One region of the Streptosporangium sp. NPDC000095 genome, then DNA from elsewhere that is predicted to be linked to it. Evidence: riboswitches for the same ligand, from Rfam matches in the RefSeq annotation. Region 1 holds a riboswitch; each other region holds the start of a gene.
The links. Region 1 has a riboswitch for cyclic di-AMP ahead of ACFY3V_RS10980 (CHAP domain-containing protein). Riboswitches for the same ligand answer to the same signal wherever they lie in the genome.

Region 1 (5,278 bases):
TGGGAACCGCGAGGTAGGAGCCACCCCAGTTGCCCGCGCCGCCGGGCACGGCCGCGACGTCCCACTTGCCCTTGTTGTCGTCACCGGCCGCACCGGAGACCACGCCGAGCATCCAGGCAGGGCAGCCCATGGTCGCGAAGGCGCCCTTCTTGATCGCGGCGTTCCACGGCGGGGTGAACGAGGCGAGCTTGGCGGTCAGACCGGCCTCGCTGAAGTCCTTCACCGTGTCGAAGGAGGTCTTGATGGCCGGGTTGCTCTCGATGATGAGCTGGTTGTTCTTGTCGAAGTAGGCGACGTTGCCGTTCTTCGGCGCCTCCTGCGACAGGATCACGTTGTAGAGCGTGTTCGGGCCGTCGAGGAACTTGGGATCGGTCTTGCCGGGGTTGGCGGCCTTGAACTTCTCACCGATCGCCTTGAAGGCGTTCCAGTCCGGCCAGAGCTTGCCGACCTCCTCGCGGTCGGTGGGCAGGCCCGCCTTCTCGAACAGGTCCTTGCGGTAGCACATGGTCATGCCACCGATGTCGGTGCCAAGGGCGAAGAGCTTGTTGTCGGCGTTGATGCCGTTGTCCCACTTCGCTGCGGGGAAGTCGGCCTTACGGCTGTCCAGCCCGTACTCGGCGAGGTCGGTGAAGAACTGCGGGCGGGCCTTCATGAGACCCATCGCGCCCTCGTCCAGGGCGATGATGTCGGCCGCGCCGCTGCCCGCCTGCAGGCGCTGGAGCAGTTGCGGAAGATAGACGTCCTCGAAACGGTCGGTCAGGTTCTGGTACTTGACCTGGATGTTCGGGTTCGCCGCGTTCCACGTCTCCACGGCCTTGTCGTAGCCGAAGTTCTCACCGCCACCGAAGGTGTGCACGGTGATGGTTACCGGCTCGGCCGGGGCGGAGGAACCGCCCTCCGCGGCGGGTGCCGCCGGCTCGCTGGAGCTACATGACGTGATGGCCAGGGCGGTGGCCGCCATGACCGCGACGGCGGCGAGCTTGCCGTGTCGCTTGTTGTTCAACATTCCGGACCCCTCTCAGGTGGTCGCCCGAACTTCATTGGGAGGCGACATCGCGGACCGGTCCCCGACAAACGCGGTCGTCGCGACGAGATCGTTCCTCAATGTGCTTTTGGGAGCGCTCCCACGAAGAGTGGACGATGGGCAACCAGGACGTCAATATGCCGAAACTCAACCGTTACATCCAGCCGCTTTAGGTGGGACTTTTGGTGTGAAAAGTCGACATACCTCCCACAAGGGTGATTGGGAGCGCTCCCATCTCACGGGCATACCAGTTGGGGCATTTCGTGGCCGTGCGGGGCTCGCGGAGGGGAGAGAGAGGGGCGGGCGGGGTGGAATATGGAATATCGTCAGGGGCACCGCTCGAACGAGCGGTGCCCCTGGGAGTGTGATGACCGGTCCGCGTTCACCGGCGGGGGGCCGGGGCGGCCGGAGGTCAGTCCGAGTAGACCGGGTAGCCGTAACCGACGACCTGGGAGACGGGCCTGACGCGCTCCTCGACGGCGCCGTTGCCGGTGTTGCCCTCGATCGTGGTGATCGTGCCGTTCCCGTTGTCCTTCTTCACGAAGCCGACGTGGTCGATGCCCTCGATGCTCTTGCCGCCGGCCCAGTCGAAGTAGACGACGGCGCCGGGAGTGGGGGCGGTGCCCCAGTGTCCGTTGTTCTTGAACCACTTGGCGTGGGCGACGGTGTAGGCGTCCCAGCCCATCGTGGGGCGGATGCCGGCCGTCTCGCCGACCCAGGAGACGAACATCGCGCACCAGGGGGCGTTGGCGTACTCGTACACGCTCTTGCCGCCGTCGCGGGCCATGGTCTCCTTGGCGCGAGGGCTCGAAACGTACCAGGACTGGAACTTGGTTCCACCACCCTGGGCGTTCTCGCGGACACCGATCTGCTTGGAGGCGATGTCCAGGATCTGTGCGGCGGAGACCTTGGGAAGGCCCTCGGCGATGACCTGCAGGGAGGTCTTCGCGGCCCCGGCGTCCTGCGCGCGGGTGTCGGCGGGCGGTGCGTTCACGACGCCGTGGCCGTCGGCCAGAGCCGCGCCGGTGGTGCCCGTCGCGAGGACGGCGCAGGCGCCCAGGACGGCGCAGACGGCGCGGGGGGTGGAGGTGAGGCGATGCTTGGTCATGCGGGGGTTCGACTCCTTGCTTCGCTTCCATACCGCCTACCGGGTTAGCTGACGGGTTCGGGCTGGGAAGTGCCCTACGACGCATGAGTGCGTTGATTCACCCCAGGAACGTGGTTCCCCGGTTCCGCAGACTTCGCGGATTCGGCGGCCGTGCTCACCGACGGCGGAAGGTTCCGCCGGGTGGAGCGCGGTCGGGCAATGTGACGGCAATGCACAGATCTGTATAGACCTAGACAATTGCCATGAACAGGACGAACGTACGACAACCCGGCAGACGATTACAAGTGGGACACATTGCTCTGACTTGGTAATACGTCCCAAATGAGGGGGTACGGCGGGGTGCCGCCTGGCGAGGGAGGGGGGAGTCGATCACGCCCCTCCGGCGCCGGGCGCACCTTCCTCCAGGGGTGGAGGGGCGTCCGGGATCCCCCGCGTTCACGGCGATCCGGGTTTTCCCGACCCGCCCGAGAGGTGTCGGCCAGGGTGTGCTACCGCGCGATGGGAGACCCTCCGTCGAAGATCATATAATCACCATTTTTTAGAACAAGTATTCGATGGTAAAAAGTATGCGGATGGTAGGAGTTCTCCCATGGAAGTGCCGGAGAGCGCGCACGGGGCCCGGCGGCTCACGACCATGTCCGAAGAGGTTCTCGCGGCCTCCAGGTGATCGGGGTCCACGGCCGGCGCCTCCCCGCCCGGCCCGCGACGAAGAATCGTCGTGGCCCCGCCGACGCCGGCCCGCCCGACGGACATCCGGTCGTATCCGATCTCGGACGGTGGCGGCGGAGAGGTAAAGACCAGAGAGATCATCTGCAATCTCGCGTGGTCGGTTGTTCACCCGCAGTTCCCTGCTCCTTAAGGCCACCGGGTTAGGTTGTGCCAGTCGTGAACGGGTCATCGCCCGGCGTGGAGGACGGTCGAGACCACGCGCGGGAGCAGGATTCGGCCATCGCCTGGGTGGAGTCCCCGCTGCAGATGCTCTGCGCGGTGGAGGCCCACCATGCCGGGCTGCTCGGCGCCCGCAGCCATCTCGTCCCCCGGGCGAAACTCCGCCCGCTGGCCGTGACTGGCCGCGAACTCGGCCGCCTCACCCTGCCGAGAGGGCTTGAGCTCACCCCGGCGCGCCCGGACATGCCCCGGCCGCGCCGGGGGGAGACCTGGGCGGTGGGCGACGCCTTCTCCGGCAAGGTCCAGTTCCGCTGGCTCACCGCGTCCCCCGGCCGGATCGTGATCGTCGACGACGGGCTCGCCACCATCAGGCTCCTGGAACTGCTCACCGGCAGGACGGGAACGCCCCTGCTGAGGGCGAGGGGGAAGGCGGGGAGGCTCAGGACCGTCCTCGCCACGGCGGCCGGGCTCAGGCTGCGCGCCGCCGCCCGCGCGGGGCGGTTGTCGATCTTCACCGCGCTGCCGGTGCCCTCCGACCTGGCGAAGGCCGTACGTGCCAGGGGAGTCGAGCTGGTCACCCACGACTTCGCCTGGTTGCGGTCCCAGCCGCTGCGAAGGCCCCGCCCCGCCGAGCGCACCGTCGTCCTCGGCACCTCGCTGGTCCGCAACGGCCTGATCCACCGCGAACGCTACTTCGGCTGGCTGGCCGGGCTCGGATCGGCCGAGCCGGTGGCCTACTTCCCGCACCGCCGCGAGGACCCCGGCGACCTGGCCCGGGTCGGGGAGCAGCCGGGAATCACCGTCTACGACGGCGGGATCCCCGCCGAGATGACCCTGCGCGGCCTGGCCGCCGAGCAGCGGGTGCTGAGCCTGCCGTCCACCGCGGTCACCTCCCTGCGGGTCCTGCTCTCGGCCCGGGGGGTCGCCGTGGAGACGGTGGACGTTCCCGACGAGTGGTGGACGGCCGAGGCGGCGCCGTCACTGCGCTCCCACCTGTCGAGGTTCGCCCATCACGACACGGGAGTCACCGGGTCATGACCCGACGGCCGAGGCCGGGCGGGCTCGCCGCTCGCGCCACGCACACCGTGCCCGTACACGAAACCGGGGAATTCCCCGCCGGAGGTTTTCTTTGAAGGTCCTGGCCGTGGCCGACTCCGACTCCTACCTGAAGTGGGCGGCCTGCCTGCTGCGGGACCTGCCCGCAGGCTGTGAGTCGGAACTGGTGGTCGTCCGCACCCCCATCACCCCTTCGCCGGCGCAGATCCACGCCGCCGTGGCGGGCTCGGCGGCAGACCCGCCGGTGCTGTCGGCCCGCGCGCTGCGCCGGGCCGCCGAACGATTCGGACCCGACGTGGTGCTCGTCGCCTGTACGGGACCGGTGGTGGACGTGCTGACCGCAGACGTGCTGACCGGGCTGCGGCCCCGGCCGGTGTTCGTCTCGGGGCTGCCGGGCATCTCCGTCCCCGCCACCGAGAAGGCGTGGCTGTTCCGCAGCGGATGCGACCTGTTCGTGCTGCACAGCGGCCGGGAGGTCGAGGAGTTCTCCGAGATCGGCGCCAGACTGGGCGGGGGCGGCCAGATCGGGCTGGCCAGGTTGCCGTTCCTGCGCGGTGACGCGGAGATCGCCGCCACCGGGCCGCGCGACCGGGTGGTGTTCGCCACCCAGGCCAAGGTGCCCAAACGCAGGGAGGAGCGCGAACGCGTCCTGCTCGCCCTGGCCGAGCTGGCCGGAAGGCGGCCCGACCTGGACGTCGTCGTCAAGCTTCGGGCCCTGGACACCGAGCGTCAGACCCACAACGAGCGCTACCACTACCAGCGCCTGTGGCAGTCGCTCGCCGAGGAGGGCCGGGTGCGCGCCGAGGCCGTGCGCTTCGCGGTGGGGCCCATGCACGAGCACCTGGCCCACGCGGTGGGCTTCGTCACCGTCAGCTCGACCGCCGCGCTGGAGGCGATCGCCCAGAAGGTACCGCTCCTGGTGCTGTCGGACTTCGGGGTCGGCGCCGAGATGATCAATCTGGTCTTCGAGGACAGCGGCCTGCTCGGCACCCTCGACGACCTCTCCGCCGGGCGCTTCCTGCACCCGGACGACGCCTGGTGCAAGGTCAACTACTTCCACCCCGGTGGCGAGAGCGACTGGGTGTCGCGGATGGTCTCTCTGGTGGGAAAGGCTCGCTCCGGCCGCCTCGCCCCGGCGATGTCCCTGCTCGAAGGTCCCGAGTACGCCACCGCCCGCCGCCGCGCCCGCATGCGCGTGGAGG
Region 2 (5,278 bases), on a different contig from region 1:
CCGGCGGGGGGAGCTGCACTGGCTCGGACCGCAGTGGTACTTCGACGCGACCGGCCTGCTCCGGGAGTGCGAGCGGAGGAAGGCGCAGTTGGAACAGATCTGGCCGTCCGCGGAGCTGGACACGCTCCCGGTCGTCCCGGTGGAGCGTATCGGCGCCCACCGGGTGGTGCTGAGCGCACTCCAGTGGGAGGTGCTCGTCGGCGCCGACTCCGTCGCGACCCCGGCCGAGCTGGCGCGCAAACTGGGCCGTCCCGCGTACTCGGTGCTGCTCGCCGTACGACAGCTCGCCTCCTCCGGGCTGCTCCGCGTCCCGGAGCCCGGTCCGGCCGAGGCCCCCGCCGCCCCGGACCCGCTGCCCAGGCGGACGAAGGGCGCCACGGAGATCCCGGCGGCCGGGACGGGCTCCGTGGAGACGTCGGAGTGGATCCCCAGGGCGAACGGGGACCCGGCCGACGTCAACCTGCTCATCCGGCTCAGGAACGCATTGGAGGCAATGACTTGAGCCCGGTCACATGCCGATAAGGCTACGGACGCTGAAGTTGATCGGAAGGAGGATGCCGGTGGAACTGCGCGAGGAGATACGCCGTGAGATGGCGATGCTGCGAGAACGCGTACCCGACGTGGACGGGAGCATCGCGTGCAGTGTCGACGGCCTGACGATAGCCAGCGACCTGAGAAACGACGTCGAGCAGACGGGCGCGCTCTCCTCCGCGGTGCTCGCCCTGAGCCGCCGGATGACGGGCATCGCCGGCAAGGGCGCCTTCGAGGAGACGCTCATCTCCGGAACCAACGGCTACGCGGCGTTCTACGCCGCCGGACCCAAGATCGTTCTCACAGTCCTGGCACGCCCGGGGACCAATCTCGGGCTGCTCAGGCTGGAGGGCCGCAGAACGGCGGACCGACTCGCCGCCGTCAGCTCACGCACATCGATATCCCAGTGATCGGAGACAGTAATGGGCAACATGGACATCTCGCTCAAGGAGATGATGGCGATCGACGGTGCCATCGGCGCGGTCGTCGTCGACTACAACAGCGGGATGGCGCTCGGCGCGCTCGGCGGGTCCAAGGACCTCGACCTCCAGGTCGCGGCCGCGGGTAACACCGAGGTCGTCAGGGCGAAGATGCGGACCATGGAGTCGCTCGGCCTCAAGGACGGCATCGAGGACATCCTCATCACGCTCGGCACGCAGTATCACGTGATCCGCCCGATCTCGGGCCGGAGCGGTAAAGGGCTGTTCCTCTACCTGGCCCTCGACCGGAACCGGGCCAACCTCGCACTCGCCCGGCACAGCCTGCGCGGCATCGAGGAGAAGCTCGAAGTCTGACCCTTTGGTTCGCGGTCCGCGCCCCGGCAGGCGCGGACCGCACCGGAACCCTCGGCGTTTCGAGGATGGTTCTTCCCGATGGCCGCGCCGCCGGGGACGGTGACGGCTCTTTTTGGCCGCCACACCGTCGGAGCCGGTGACGAGGACCGTCTCTGCCCGGTGGCCGCGCCGTCGGGGTCAGTTCTCCTCTGCGGCCACGCCGCCGGGGACGTACTCGGAGACATGCTCGACCATCACCTTGGGCTTGCCGAGCCAGGGTCGCGCCTCCGCGCTCACCAGCTGGGTCTGCAGGCCGATGCCCAGCTTCCTCGCCATCGCGAAGACGGTCGTCGGCGGCTGGGCCGGGTTGGTGTCCCTGCGGTTCCACGCGCCGGTGGAGAACGCGACCGGGTGGTTCTTGATCCCCGTGCCGCCGCCCCACTTGGTGACGACGTACTGGATGTCGATGTGGCCCATGCCACCGTTGCCGTCCACGCCGAGCGTGCCGGCGTTGAACGTGCCGCCGGTCAGGTCGGCGAAGGTCTTGGCGTCGATGTCGATCATGATGCCCTGGTTGGAGGGGTTACCCGGGCCGCGGTCGCCGACGAAGAACTTCGCCTTCTTGCCCTTGTAGAGGATGTATCCCTCGGTGAACAGGGGCCAGCTCGGGCTGGCGATCATGCCCTTCTGCATCGGCTTGCCGCTGGCGGGAAGTCCGGTGTCACCGGCCCGGCCCGAGGAGTCGTCCCAGAAGTAGGAGGCCGTGGTCGCGCCCTGGAGGAGAACGGCCTCGGTACCGGCGGGCGCGCCCGCCGCCGGGTCGTTCGCGAGGCGGGTGGAGGCGGGGGCCGCGGAGGCGGGGGCCGCGGAGGCGGGGAGCGCGAGGGCGACACCGCCGGAGACGAGGAGGCTCGCGGCGGTGAGGGCCGCGGCGAGGCCGCGCCCGAGGGAGGTGTTCCTGTACGGGGATCGCTCGCCCGGACAGGGCGTGTTCAGGTCGTTCTTGTGCATACCAAAGGAGGGGTGCATGGAGAAATGGCTCTTTCGCGAGGGAACGGGGCGGCCAGGTGCGAACACCGAAGGGGTGCACTGGCGGGGACGCGCTCATCGGAAAAGGTGGCGTAGCCGGATCAGCCGATCGCTACGCGGAGCACGGTCCTGAAGGTGCCACGATCAGGCGCGGCGGCGAGGTCGAGGGGACGGGGGGCGGCGTTGAAGTTCAGGTGGTCGGTGCCGACAGGGGGTCCACCGACGTGGTGACGCGGTGATCCATGAGGGGATCTCCTCTCCATCTCGTCTACCGGGTTAGCTGACGGGTTCGGGCGGTGGAGTTGCCCTACCGCCGCGCGTTCGCGGCGGATTCACCCCGGAAAATTGGTTCCCCGGCTCCGGAGCCCTGCGGGCCCTCGGGATTCGACGTCGGCCGGCCGCCTCCTCTTGTGAAGGGCAGGTCGCCAACCGATAACAGTGGACACTACCCACCAAACCGGACAAAGCAAAGCAAACACCATGAAAAACCCAGAAGATCTACCTACAAGCTTCAAGGAAGCCCCATCGATCGCCCCGCCAGGTCGGCACCCGCCCTACCAGCGAGAACGCCTTCCCCAACCCGGCATCCGCCGCGAGAACCCCCGCCCCGGACCCGTACGAGGGCCTTCCCACCGGCGGCCGGCACCCCCGCCCGCGGGACGAAGCTCCTCCCCCGAGACCCACACAGGGCCTCCTCACCGGGGGGTCGACAGCCCATCGCGGGCCCCTCACCGAGACCCGCACGGGATCTCCCCCACCCCGCGGGTCATCCCCGTCCGGTCAGTCCCACCAGAACGACCAGGCGTTCCTGCCCTTGATCTGCTCGGCGTAGTCGACGAGGGTCCCCGCTCCCTGGATGATGCTGTCGGGGCAGAACGTCCAGTGTTCCGCCGCGACGTGCAGGGCGTGCTCGGAGGTCGTCGGCGGCGCGGCGACGCTGAGGTCGAGGGTGTTGAACCCCATTCCGACCACCCGCACCCCGAACCTCTCCTCCCAGCTCCGTACGACGGCCGCGAGCGGGACCATCCACTCGTTGTGGTTCAGGGCGCCCTGCCAGCCCATCACGGCCAGGGCGTCGGCCCCGCGCTCCACCGCGACGAGCCCGAGCGGGGTCCTGCGCTCGGCCACCAGCCCGGCGTACCAGTCGGCGACCACACCGGGATCGGCGGCGAGCCTTCCCGCCGGCGCCGGGCCCGGACACTCGGGACCGTAGGGATCGAGGAGTTCGAGCTGGTCCAGGGTCGCCCTCTCGATCCAGTCGGACCACACCTCGGCCATGAACGCGGCGGCGTTGTAGTTGTCGATCTGAGCGGCGGTGTCGGGGGCGATCTGACCCGCCGACCAGGGCTGGACGGAGTCCTCCAGCAGGACCGGCCACAGGCCCGACTGCTCGTGCTGAGCCCTCAACCGGGCCCAGTACTCACCGGAGACCGTCACCTCACTCAGCCAGAACGCCGGACGGCGACGGACCGCGAGCTGAGCGTAACCGGGGTCGGGCCACACCACGTCCCCCGGCGGCAACTCCACCGAGAGCCTCCTGCCCCCGCCTCCCCCGTCCCCCTCGCCTTCGTGGGCTCCTTCTCCCCCATCGGCGAACAACTGGCCCAGAACTGGCGGGAGTCTCTCACGCTCGCAATCGCTCATCTCTACCGATCCGATCCTGACCACGGATCAATTTTGGCCTGTCAACCACCCCGAGGGACAGTTCTGCCCTGGTCCAGGCAAAAATTATCGGTACAGAGAGGAACGAAGCCGAGCGGGTGCCACCCCTCCACGCCCGACGAATGCTCAACGAGGCCGTTCGGGGCCGCACGTCACGTCCGCGAGGGCGCCGTGAGTCTCGGGGGTAATGGACAGGCCCGCGAAGCCGGAGAGCTAGGGCTCGAAGAGCACCAGGGGATGGCGCCGCGTCATCTCCAGGACCACGCGGCACACCTCCCCCGCCCGTGGGAAGACCGCGTTCATCAGCACGAAGTCCTCCCCCACGGTGAGCGGCTCGGACCACGGTGAGGCGCCGTAGTTCTCGACGGTCAGGTCGGGGAAGAGCGCCGTCAACTCCTCGTAGAAGGCCGCCACCTCCGGGCGCGGCTCACCGGGCGCGGCTCCGCTCTCGTCCCAGGCGAGATATCGAAGAAGGGCCTCCCGCGCGGTGATCGGTCCGGCCGCGAACCAGACTCCGAGATCAAAGCTCACACCATGTCCTCGTCGTCCTCGTCGTCCTCGTCGTCCTCGTCGTCCTCGTCGTCCTCGTCGTCGCCTGCCCAGCCGTCGAATCCTACGTGCCCGGCGGACACCTGATATGCGCGAACCGTACGGAAAGGTCGACGCCCGAGATGCGCGACCGGCGCGGAAGGATCGACGTCTGGAATGCGCGACCGGCGCGGAGGACGGACACCTTTATATACGCGGCCGACGAGGAGGGGGCGCGGTGGGCCAGGACAACGCGAAAAGGGGGCACGCGTGTCCATGAGCGAGGCTAAATGTCGGTGGCGGGCCGTACCCTGCCAGCGTGATCATTATCTCCGGCTGGATCCGTGTCGACCCCGATGCCCGTGACGACTACCTCAAGGGATGCGTGAGCGTGATCGAGCAGGCCCGCGCCGCGTCCGGCTGCCTCGACTTCACACTCGGCGCCGACCTCGTCGACACCGGCCGGATCAACGTCTACGAGCGATGGGAGTCGGAGGAGACCCTCGACGCCTTCCGGGGTTCCGGGCCGAGCGACGGCCAGGAGACGATGATCCGCGACGCCGAGGTGTCTCGCTACCAGATCTCCGGCGTCGGCCCCGCCTGAGCGGGAGGCGACAGATCTCCCCTCCACCGGGGAGGGGGACGGCGACGCGGTTCAGGGTCCGGGGTCCGGCAGACTGGATATGACAGAAAGGGGTTCTCGTCATGACCGACAAGCCCATCCTGGAGCCCAGCCCCAGTCACCCGATCACGAT
Region 3 (5,278 bases), on a different contig from region 1:
CCCGGCCCAGGAACGTGCCATGGCGATGCGCTGCGGTGCCGTGGGATGCGATACATAAAGTACATACTCAACGAAATCAGGCGACAAATCCGAAATATTGGTTAATGCCAGCCGTTTCTGCATGGCCACGAACGTCGCGGGATCCCTCGTCAGGTCCAGCGCGTGCAGATCCGCGCGGGCCTCGATATGCCTGCTCACCAGGTTCTGGGCCGGCCCCGACAGGACCGTGGCCAGGCTCAGCACCCCCATCACCAGTCCCACCGCCCTCGGGTCGCCGAGTGAGGTGACCCCGGCCCTGCGCCGCACGCCTCCCGCCGAGGTCACCACGTACAGCAGGCACGCCCCGAACGCCGCGCCCAGACCGCCGACGAGGGTGCCCCACAGCACGTCGTCCGCCTTGGCGTGGCCCAACTCGTGCGCGACCACCAGCTCGACCTCGTCGGCGGGCGCGCGCAGCAGCGTGTCGTAGACCACGATCCTGCGGGTCGCGCCGAATCCGGAGACGTACGCGTTGAGCGCGGTGGTCCGCCGGGAGGCGTCGGCGACGAGCACGTTCTCGACCGGCACGCCGTCCCTGTCGGCCATCGCGAGCAGGTCGTCGCGAAGTGGCCCGGCCTCCAGCGGCCTGAAGTCGTTGAAGACCGGTTCGATGAGCACCGGGTAGGCGAAGGAGGCCGCGACGGTCAGGACGAACGCCCCGGCCGCCGCGGGGATCCACCAGCGCCGGTAGCGTCGCGCCAGGCCGATCACCGCCACCACCATGATCGCGGTCAGCCCGGCGCCGATGCCGGTGCTCTTGGCCCGGTCCGCCGCCCACGCGGGCCATGCCTGGGTGGACAGCCCGAAGTCGCGCAGGTAGCCCTCCGACCACATCCCCAGGGGCCAGCGCAGGATCGCCACGGCCACCGACAGCGCCAGCACGCCGAGCAGCGTCCGCAGCCACCACGGCCCCGGCAGCCGGTCGACGAGCCGCGCGCCCAGCGGGGTGGCGATCAGCACCCCCGCCACGACCAGCGTCAGGCCGAGCGACAGGTAGCCGGGAAGGCTGACCAGCGCGTCGAACGTCTCGGCCCTGGCGATCTGCTCGGCGGTGAAGTCGCGGGCCGGATCAGGGGTGACGGGCGGAGCTCCGTCGGGCAGCACGCTCCAGGGCGTGGTGAACGCCACGACCGCCAGCGTGACCGCCCCCAGGCCGGCCGTCGCCCATCCCGCCGACCGCACGCCCGAGGGCGCGTCCTTCGTGCTCAGCGTCACGTGAGTTCCTTCCCGAGGTAGTCGCGCCAGGATGCGGTGAACTCGGCCGGCGACAGGCCGAGCGCGCTCCCGACATCGCTACCGTAGAGCCTCACCAGCGCCTTCTCCCCGAAGCGCTCCGCGACGAACCGGCAGGCGAGCCACGCCTCCTCGTACGCCTGCGCGAGCCTCGGCGCACCGGGGGCGAAGTCGGCCGGTCCCGGCAGACGCTCGGGCAGGACGCCCGCGCGCACCTCGGCGGCCAGCTCGGCGGCGGCCGTGCGCACCGCGATCCCGGCGTCGCGGTAGCCCACGTAGTCGGCGAAGCCCTCCGACAGCCACATCGGCACCCGGCCACCACGGGTCGCGCCGGTGGCCACGTGGGCGAGCTCGTGGGTGATCACCACGTCCCTGCCGGTCTCGGTGAGCCTGGCGTATCCCGAGGGCAGGACGATCACCCGGTCCGCGGTCGCCATCGCGGCCAGGCCGCGGGTGCTGCCGGCTCCGGCGAGCGTCGCGGCCTCGGCGTCGTCGGCGGGAAAGAGGATCACCGCGGGGACCGGCCCCCAGATCTCCGCGATCGTCGCGCGGGCGCGGTCGGCCCTCGCCGCCAGATCCCGCAGGACGGCGTCGGGGACGCCGTGGCCGATCACGAGGGAGTGCTCGCCCCTGACGGTGACGGCGGCACCCGGCCACAGGTCGCGGAGGTCGCCCGGGTCCCGGAGGAGGCGCCGGGCATCGTACGGGCCGTGCGGGAGGAGCGGGGCGGCTCCGGCCAGGAGGGGGCCCGTCCCGGCGAACGGACCGGCGCTCATCAGCGCCAGCATCCCGGCGAGCACGGCGCGGCGCCCTTTCGGGACGGACATACGAGCCGATGGTACTTGACCGGCATCTCGACCGGCATGGAGCGGCCCCGGCCCTCCTGGTGGAGGGCCGGGGCCGCTTTTCCGTGCTCGGGCGTGTGCTTTCGGCACGCGCTTTCGACGCGCCTCCGGCGTGTGCCCGGACGCGGGCTCGGGCTCCCGTACTCGGGCGCGGTGCTCAGGCACCGTGCTCGGGTCCGGCGCTCGGGCGCCGTGCTCGGGTCCGGCACTCGGGTTCGGAGTTCGGGAGCCGCGCTCGACGCGGTCCCGGGTCCCCCACCCGAGCGCGGGCTCAGGCTCCGGGCCGTGCCGCTCCGGCGAAGGAGGACTTGTAGTAGCCCGCCAGCTTCACGACACGAACCGTCTTGCCACTGCTCGGCGAGTGGACCATCCTGCCCTTGCCGACGTACATGCCGACGTGGCCCTTCCCGCTGAAGAACATCAGGTCACCGGGGCGCAGTTTGCTCCACGAGACCTTCTTCTTGATCGCCCTGTACTGGCTGTGCGTGACCCTGGGGAGGGACACACCCGCCTTCTTCCAGGCGTACCGGACGAGCCCCGAGCAGTCGAACGCTCCGGGCCCGGAGGCTCCCCAGCGGTAAGGGGTGCCGATCTGCTTCTTGGCCGTCGAGACCGCCTTACCGGCCCGTACCTTCTGTCGTGCCGCCTTGCTCATCTTGGCCTTGGCCTTCACCTTGGCCTTCGCCGTGGCCTTGGCCTTCGCCGTGGCTGTGGCCGAGGCCTGAGTGACGGTCTTGGTGGTGCTTTCGGTCTTCTCAGAGACGCCGGCCGCACTGTTGACCAGGATCTCGGGAGGACCGTCCGCCGCCTGCGCCGCCGTGGGCCCGAGGGTGACCGCTCCGGCTGAGGCGGTCAACGTGAGGGCGATACCGCCGAGGGAAAGGCGGAAAAGGCGCGACAGACGAGGGTTGTGCAGGGTGCTGGACAGGATTTCTCCTTGGGGCTTCCACTGATGCCTACCGGGTTAGCTGACGGATTCGGGCTTGGAAGATGCCCTACGGCATAAACATGCCGATTCACCCCTGGCCGCAGCGTGCTGGGCCTTTTGGGTCCCCGGTTCCATGCCTCCTGGCTGCATGGATTCGGCGGGCCGCCGTAATGATCTCCACCCCCGGGTGGGGGCACGGCGGCCGGCTGGATTCTTATAAGGGAACCGGCCCGAAGACCGACATTCGCCGCGACGGCGTGGCTTGCACGTCGCGACGCCAGAAGTTACCCCGATCCCCAACGTTCGGCAAAGCATTCCCCAAATCCGGGAGAGCCGACACCCTTCTTGATCTTCCTGTTATCCCTGCTTAATGGCCATTTATGCTAATGAGATATGACCCTCGTCACATCCTTCGCATCACGCCCGGCAAATCACGGTTTCGTAATGTTCGTCACACTCATCGCGATCCACTGATGATGGACCGTTCCCGGACGGTCGGCCGGACGCTCTCAGCGCCTGACACAGGTGTAGGCCCCGTAGATCGACTGCTGGAAGTCCGCCTCGACGATCTCGAAGCCGGCGGCGTCCAGCATCGGTTCGAGCAGCCATCTGAAGGTGCTGTACTCGGTGCGCAGATGCTCGGCGTAGTCCTCGCGCGTGTAGCCGAGCGCGGGGTCGTCCGCCGCGCCGTCGAGCCAGCGGCCGAACACGGCGTCGGCCTCGTCCGGCCGGAAGTCGAAGATCAGGTCACGCAGGCGCAGGACGCCCCCCGGCCGTACGATCCGCGCGACGCGGTCGAGCGCGACGGCCTTCCAGAGGTCGGGGAGCTGATGGAGTGCGTGGCGGGTGTAGACCGCGTCGGCGGGCGGCCCGGTGTGCTCGTAGGACAGGAAGCCCGCCCGCACGCACTCGACGGCGGAGAGCCCGTTCTCGGCGGCACGGGCGGCCAGGAAGTCGTGCATCGCCGGGGAGACGTCCACCGCCACCACCCGCGAGAACCGCCGCGCCGCGGCCAGGGCGAACTGTCCGGTCCCCGCGCCGAACTCCACCACCGTCGCGCTCTCCCCCACGCCGTGCCTCGCGAGCACGGCGAGGTCCTCTTCGGGGTCGGGCCTGCCCTGCTTCCGGTCGAACCCGGCGACGAACGCGGCGTCGAGGTGCTCAGGTCCGGCGTACGCGAGCTCGTCGGGTATCCATGGTTTGATCATGTTCCGATGCTCGCAGCAGCACCGCGCCCGGCACATCCGGTTTTTCCCGGCACCTCACCCGGCCGGGAGCCGCGCCGTCGCCTCGCAGGCCACTGCGGACGGAGCCGCCGTGGGGCCGCTGAGCCACAGGGGAGCACCGGGGGACCGCCTGGGGCACCGGGCGCCACCGGGGAGCCATGGCGGCCACTGACGGCCACTGACAACGCTGCAGGGCAACGCTGCGGGGGCAACGCTCAGGGGCGGACGGCTCCGACGATGCGACGGCCGTAGGACGACAGCGGAACGGTCTTGACGACGTCGCCCGTCTGCGGGGCGTGCACGATCTGGCCGTTGCCCGCGTACATGCTGACGTGGCCGAGGCCCTCGCTGAAGATGAGGTCGCCGGGCTGGAGGTCGCTCAGGGAGACCTTGCGGCTCGCACCCCAGCTCCACTGCTCCCAGGTCGTCCGGGGAAGGGAGACTCCCCCGTTGCGCCAGGCGCTCTGGACCAGACCGGAGCAGTCCCAGCCGCTGGGACCCGTGCCGCCGTACCGGTAGGGCTTGCCGATCTGGGCGAAGGCGAACTGCAGGGCGGCGCGGGCGTTGCCCGAGGCTGAGCCGGTGTACTGGACCCCGGTGCTCTGCGGGTTGCCCACCTTGAAGGCGTTGAGCTCGCGCAGGAGCTTCGTCTGTGCCCTCACCATCTTTTCGGCCTTGGCCTTCTCCTCGGCCAGCTCGTCCCGCGTCTTGTCGGCGTCGACCAGGGCCTTCTTCGCCTCGTCCCGGCCGATCCGCAGCGCCTTGGTGGCCTCGTCGAAGGCGTTCAGCGACTGGGCGCGGGAGGTGGACATCTGGTCGGCGGCCGCCAGGCCGCTCAGCAGGGCACCGGGGTCGGACTGGTAGATCATGCCTTCCCAGCCGTTGATCGACCCGACCTGGTAGCTGCTGACGGCCATCGAGACGAGCTCCTTGCGCAGCCCGGCGACCTGCTTGTTCTGGCGGGTCAGATCGGCGTTCAGATCGCCGTACTTCTTCCTGGCCCGCTT
Region 4 (5,278 bases), on a different contig from region 1:
CACGTTCGTCATGGACTATCCGCTGGAGACCTCCCCGCTGGCACGCAACCACCGGGACAACCCCCTCCTCACCGAGAAGTGGGACCTGATCGGCTTCGGTACCGAGCTGGGCACCGGTTACTCGGAGCTGAACGACCCGGTCGAGCAGCGCCGCCGCCTCACCGAGCAGTCCCTGCTCGCCGCGGGCGGCGACGCGGAGGCCATGCAGCTTGACGAGGATTTCCTCACCGCCCTGGAATATGCGATGCCGCCCACCGGTGGCATGGGGCTCGGGATCGACCGTCTCATCATGGCCTTCACCGGCAAGAACATTCGCGAGACCATCCTGTTCCCGCTGGTCAAGCCGACCGCCTGAGCACGGCGAAGGGCGGCACGCAGGGATCTTGCGGTGGCGTCGGCCCCGGGCACCGCCCGGGGCCGGCGCCGTTTTCATGTGGTGGCGCGGTGAGACCGCCGTGAGTGCCGCGGGGCCGTCGACGAGACGGACGGGACGGACGGGACGAGAGCTGAGGGCTGGAAACGGTCGTCGCGCCCATGGTCCCCCATAATGCCGGACGCCTTTCCGTGCGGATCAGAAATCCATTTCCAGCACGTCCAATATCGCTTTCGCGTCCCATCGTCACCGCGTGATACTTCACGAATGCCGCGAAGCCGCTTCCTCGACCCCTATATTTCCGTCTTTTTCGCGGCGTGTCGTCAAGGTGGCGGATGGTGATGGCCGCCGAAGACTATCGGGAAGAGATCGGTTTTTACCGAGAAATGCGGGCAGTCCGGATCTCCGGAGGACCCGCTCCGGCGCGCCCGGCGGGGCGAGGGCTCCCGCGAAACCTTGTTCTGCCAGGACTTCGATCACCGCAGCCAGGGGTACCTGCCGGCTCGTGCTCGGGATGGGTCATGACATAGCCGCAAAGGCACTGACATATCATGAGTACTTCATGTAGCGCCTACTATGTCAATACTGGACGCGCGCTATGAAGAGCGGAACTTGACGACCTTTGAACAAGGCGTTTACCGTTCCTGGCGGACGGTATTCATTTCCGGCGTCTCGCACCCGGTTTCCAGAGTGGGGGGAGTGACTCTTGATGGCATATCCAGAAGTGGATTCACGCCATGGCGACAGCCCCCTGGGCATGAGCGATATCGGTCTCAGCGATGACGATCTCGTGCTGCTGGCTGAGCTCGCCAAGGGTGTCACGGTCGATCGGGTGGGGCGTCGCCTCGACATCAGCGGGCGGACCGTCAGGCGCAGGCTGAGAGGCATCTGCGACCGCATCGGTGTCGCCACGGCGATCGAGGCCGTCGCCTGGGCCGCACGCCGTCGCCTGATCTGACACGGCACCGCACGCGTGCCCGGCAGGTCGGGCCGGGCACGCGTGCGGACAGGGCAGGGGGGCGGGGTGGGGCACGCTCAGGCGGCGATGCGGACGCCTCCGACAAAGGGCCGGTTGTCGATCGTGGTGATGTGGACGACGTCACCCGTCCGGGGCGCGTGGACCATCAGGCCCGCGCCGATGTAGATCCCGACATGGTGCAGGTCGCTGTAGAAGAAGACCAGGTCTCCGGGGCGTAGCTCTTTCCTGGAGACGTGGGTGCCGGCGGTCCACTGGTCGCCGGTGTAGTGCGGCAGGCTGATGCCGACCTTCTGGTAGGCCCACATGACCAGCCCGGAGCAGTCGAAGGAGTTGGGACCCTCGGCGCCCCAGACGTACGGCTTGAGCTGCTGGGTGAGCGCCCAGCGGGTCGCCTCCGCGGCCTTGCCGCTGCCCACGATGGGCACGTTGGTCTTCACCCGGGCGCCCCTGTTGCCGACGGCCCTGGCACGCACCTCGCTGAACAGGTCGCTCTCGACCCGCGCGACCAGACGCTCGATCTTGGTCCGGTTGCCGTCGATCTCCGCCAGGAGCTTCTTGACCTCCGACGTCCTCGCCTTGGCGCCGGCCTTCGCCCGCTCGGCGGCCTCGATCGCCCGGGCGACCTGGGCGACCTCCTCGCTCTGCTGCTGCTGGAGCGCGTAGTTGGTGGTGGCCTGATCGAGGAAGGTGTCGGGGTCCGTCGCCTGTGTGAAGGCGAGTCCGGAGTTCAGGCCGCCCGACATGTAGGTGCTCTGCGCCAGGAGGGTGGCCTTGGTGCGACGGGAGGCCAGCTCCGACTCGCTCGACGCGAGGATCTTCTCGGCGCTCTCCGCGGCCCGCTGGGCCTGCCTGAGCTTGACCCGCTCGCCGTTGTACCGCTCGGCGAGGACGCCGATCTCCTCGTGCAGTTTCTCGGCCTGCTTGGCCAGCTGCTGGAGGCTGGGTTCGGGGTCGGCGGTGGCCGCGACCGTCGGTGTGCCGAGAGTGAGGGTGGCGAATGCCAGGCCGATCACCGCCATGCGGCGGCGCAGCCCGCGCGGCGCGCGTTCTCGACGGCGGGCGTCGTCGCCCGCGTTCTTTCCTCCGCGGTCGCGCTCGCGCTTCACCAACGGGCTCCTCTCCTCGGCCGCCTACCGGGTTAGCTGACGGGTTCGGGCCGGAGGCAGCCCTACCGAGTGCGCCGGTGGCACTCGGATTCACCCCCAAGGACGTGGTGGGTCCCCGGTTCCCCGTGGTGAGGGATTCGGCGGGTCAGGCTTTTACGTCTCTGACATCGAGCACGGAGATTAGTGCACCCGTGGTTCCTGCTCAACCAGAACTGCGAATTCAGTGGAGGTTCCGCAACTGAAGTGTCACGGAAAGATCACATGTCAATATGATCAACATGGCCATTACGCTGCCTTTACCTCCCCGGCGGGGGGTGCGGGGAAGGTCTTCCCAGGTCCGGGACCGTACCAAAGGTGAGTTGTGGCACACGTGAGATGCCGCGCGCCCAGTGTGGTAAAGCGATTACCGGCGGTCATGTGAGGGGGGTGTGCCGCGAGTTAAGGAGGAGCCGTAATTGAAGACCGGTGAGGACGTACGCTGAACGGTCATGGAGCAGCTTGCTGAGCATTCTCCCGTGCCGGTCGTGAGCACCCCGGGCGGCGGGGAGCGACGCGCGGGACCCGAGGGGGCGGAGCCTGACCCGCCCCTGCCCGCGGCGGCCGAGGTCGCGGAGATCGCCAAGGCCGCCGAGGTCTCGGTCCGTCGTGCCCGGACCCCGGACGTCCGCGCGATCAGGCGGCTCGTCGACACCTACGGCGGCGTCGGCCCCCGCCTGCTGGAGAAGGCCACCGTCACCCTGTACGAGGACGTTCAGGAGTTCTGGGTCGCCACCGACGCCGAGGGGGCGGTCATCGGCTGCGGGGCTCTCCACGTCCTCTGGGAGGATCTGGCCGAGATCCGCACCGTGGCCGTCGATCCGACCCGTCGCGGGATGGGAATCGGCCACCGGATCGTCTCCGCCCTCATTCGCACGGCCGCGGAGCTGGGCCTGCGCCGGGTCTTCTGCCTCACCTTCGAGGTCGACTTCTTCGCCAGGCACGGTTTCCGCGAGATCCAGGGCACGCCCGTCGCTCCCGCGGTCTACGCGGAGCTTCTCGCCTCCTACGACGAGGGCGTGGCGGAGTTTCTCGATCTGGAGCACGTCAAGCCCAACACCTTGGGAAACACCCGGATGCTGCTCCACCTGACACGTGAGCCCGACTGTGATGACTTTGGAGCTGACTGATCGGAAAGGTGACTGTCGATACCTATGTCGATACCTTGTGCAGCAGCAAGCATGTGCGTCTGACATTTGCCACATGCGCAGTCTAAGTGAGGTGACGCGGTGAGCACCGGACAGCCGCCGTATCCACAGGATGATCCCGACCGCGATCGCACACCGTCGGGACACCCGGATTACGGACAGCACAACGCGGGTCGAGCCGCTGGCGAACTCGATCCCGACGTAACGGTCATGGGATATCGGTCGGAGGCCTCACAGCCGAACACCGGCCCAGGACAGAGCCAGCCCGGCTACGGCCAGGGTTACGGGCAGCAGGGCTACGGCCAGCAGCCCGGTTACGGCCAGCAGGGTTACGGCCAGCAGCCCGACTACGGGCAGCAGTCCCAGCAGCAGGGTTACGGCCAGCAGGGCGGGACGGGGTCGTACGGGCAGCAGCAGCCCGGCTACGGCCAGCAGTCCCAGCAGCAGGGTTACGGCCAGCAGCCCAGTTATGGCCAGCAGGGCGGGACCGGCGGGTACGGCCAGCAGGGCGGGACGGGGTCGTACGGGCAGCAGCCCGGTTACGGCCAGCAGGCGTCCCACGAGCAGTCGGGCTACGGTCAGCAGTCCCAGCCCGGTTACGGCCAGCAGGCTTACGGCCAGCAGCCGGGCTACGGCCAGCAGGGGGCCCAGCAGCCCGGCTACGGTCAGCAGCCGGACTACGGGCAGCAGTACGGCCAGCAGGGTTACGGCCAGCAGCCCGACTACGGCCAGCAGGGCTACGGCCAGCAGCCCGGCTACGGGCAGCAGGGCTACGGCCAGCCGTACGGCGGTCCTCCCGGGGCGCCCGCCCCGCTCGCGGAGTGGTGGCAGCGTCTGCTGGCGAGGCTGGTCGACGGGATCATCCTGGCGATCCCGGGGGTCATCATCAGCCTGGTGCTGACCGCGATGCTCGTGACCGCCCCCACCTTCGACGGCACGTCGATCACGGAGGGGAGCGGGACCTTCCTCGCCGGGCTCCTCATCGCGTTGGTCAGCGCGGCGATCTACATGGCCTACGAGTTCCTCATGCTCAGCAGGGGCGGCCAGACGGTCGGCAAGATGGTCATGGGCATCAAGGTCGTGCCGGTCGGCAGTGCCCTGCCGCCCGGTGGGCTCGGCTCCGACATGGCGGTCAAGCGCGCCGGGGTGATGTTCGGCCCGCAGTTCCTGAGCTGGATCCCCTTCGTGGGCTTCCTCTTCAACATCTTCAGCCTCGTGAACGTCCTGTGGCTGCTGTGGGACAAGCCGCTGCAGCAGGCCCTGCACGACAAGGTGGCGGGGACGGTCGTCGTCAAGATCAAGTAGTCCCCTGAATAACGGGGCCGGCGGTTCAACCGCCGGCCCCGTTTTCGTGCGCGGGTGAGAAAACGGGGGCCCTTAGGGGTCCGTAAGGGTCTCGGGGGCCGGGGCGCGGAAGCCTCAAAACCATTTGCCGCGCCCTGAGCAACGCGGGGGAAGTTATGACCGAGTCTCGACCCGCTCGCCGGAATATTCGCGTACGTTGCCCACAACGGGCTCACGTCCGCCCTGGGCGCCCTATGAGGGGTCAATGCCGGATCCGTCCCCGTCGGGGGTTCGTGCACTACTCGCCGAATGGTCGGCGCCGCGCGCCTCCGGCATCCTCGGTGACCTCGCG

Region 2: another riboswitch for cyclic di-AMP. It lies ahead of ACFY3V_RS09685 (hypothetical protein); the one in region 1 lies ahead of ACFY3V_RS10980 (CHAP domain-containing protein).
Region 3: another riboswitch for cyclic di-AMP. It lies ahead of ACFY3V_RS02330 (C40 family peptidase); the one in region 1 lies ahead of ACFY3V_RS10980 (CHAP domain-containing protein).
Region 4: another riboswitch for cyclic di-AMP. It lies ahead of ACFY3V_RS28290 (NlpC/P60 family protein); the one in region 1 lies ahead of ACFY3V_RS10980 (CHAP domain-containing protein).

The regions. Positions count from the first base shown of each region.
Region 1 is NZ_JBIAZS010000004.1:27,696-32,973, reverse strand. Features, by position in the region: gene ACFY3V_RS10985 (extracellular solute-binding protein) at 1-1,006, opposite strand, end outside; gene ACFY3V_RS10980 (CHAP domain-containing protein) at 1,437-2,132, opposite strand; cyclic di-AMP (ydaO/yuaA leader) riboswitch at 2,151-2,289, opposite strand; gene ACFY3V_RS10975 (hypothetical protein) at 3,018-4,058, shown strand; gene ACFY3V_RS10970 (DUF6716 putative glycosyltransferase) at 4,150-5,278, shown strand, end outside.
Region 2 is NZ_JBIAZS010000003.1:302,730-308,007, reverse strand. Features, by position in the region: gene ACFY3V_RS09700 (hypothetical protein) at 1-502, shown strand, start outside; gene ACFY3V_RS09695 (roadblock/LC7 domain-containing protein) at 561-941, shown strand; gene ACFY3V_RS09690 (hypothetical protein) at 954-1,325, shown strand; gene ACFY3V_RS09685 (hypothetical protein) at 1,503-2,333, opposite strand; cyclic di-AMP (ydaO/yuaA leader) riboswitch at 2,584-2,733, opposite strand; gene ACFY3V_RS09680 (DUF4253 domain-containing protein) at 3,114-3,860, opposite strand; gene ACFY3V_RS09675 (hypothetical protein) at 4,209-4,526, opposite strand; gene ACFY3V_RS09670 (antibiotic biosynthesis monooxygenase family protein) at 4,843-5,127, shown strand; gene ACFY3V_RS09665 (DUF427 domain-containing protein) at 5,229-5,278, shown strand, end outside.
Region 3 is NZ_JBIAZS010000001.1:581,636-586,913, forward strand. Features, by position in the region: gene ACFY3V_RS02320 (M48 family metallopeptidase) at 1-1,254, opposite strand, end outside; gene ACFY3V_RS02325 (hypothetical protein) at 1,251-2,099, opposite strand; gene ACFY3V_RS02330 (C40 family peptidase) at 2,389-2,973, opposite strand; cyclic di-AMP (ydaO/yuaA leader) riboswitch at 3,056-3,215, opposite strand; gene ACFY3V_RS02335 (class I SAM-dependent methyltransferase) at 3,555-4,253, opposite strand; gene ACFY3V_RS02340 (NlpC/P60 family protein) at 4,487-5,278, opposite strand, start outside.
Region 4 is NZ_JBIAZS010000014.1:112,483-117,760, forward strand. Features, by position in the region: gene lysX (bifunctional lysylphosphatidylglycerol synthetase/lysine--tRNA ligase LysX) at 1-355, shown strand, start outside; gene ACFY3V_RS28285 (LuxR C-terminal-related transcriptional regulator) at 1,131-1,331, shown strand; gene ACFY3V_RS28290 (NlpC/P60 family protein) at 1,409-2,458, opposite strand; cyclic di-AMP (ydaO/yuaA leader) riboswitch at 2,464-2,611, opposite strand; gene ACFY3V_RS28295 (amino-acid N-acetyltransferase) at 2,947-3,624, shown strand; gene ACFY3V_RS28300 (RDD family protein) at 3,853-4,947, shown strand.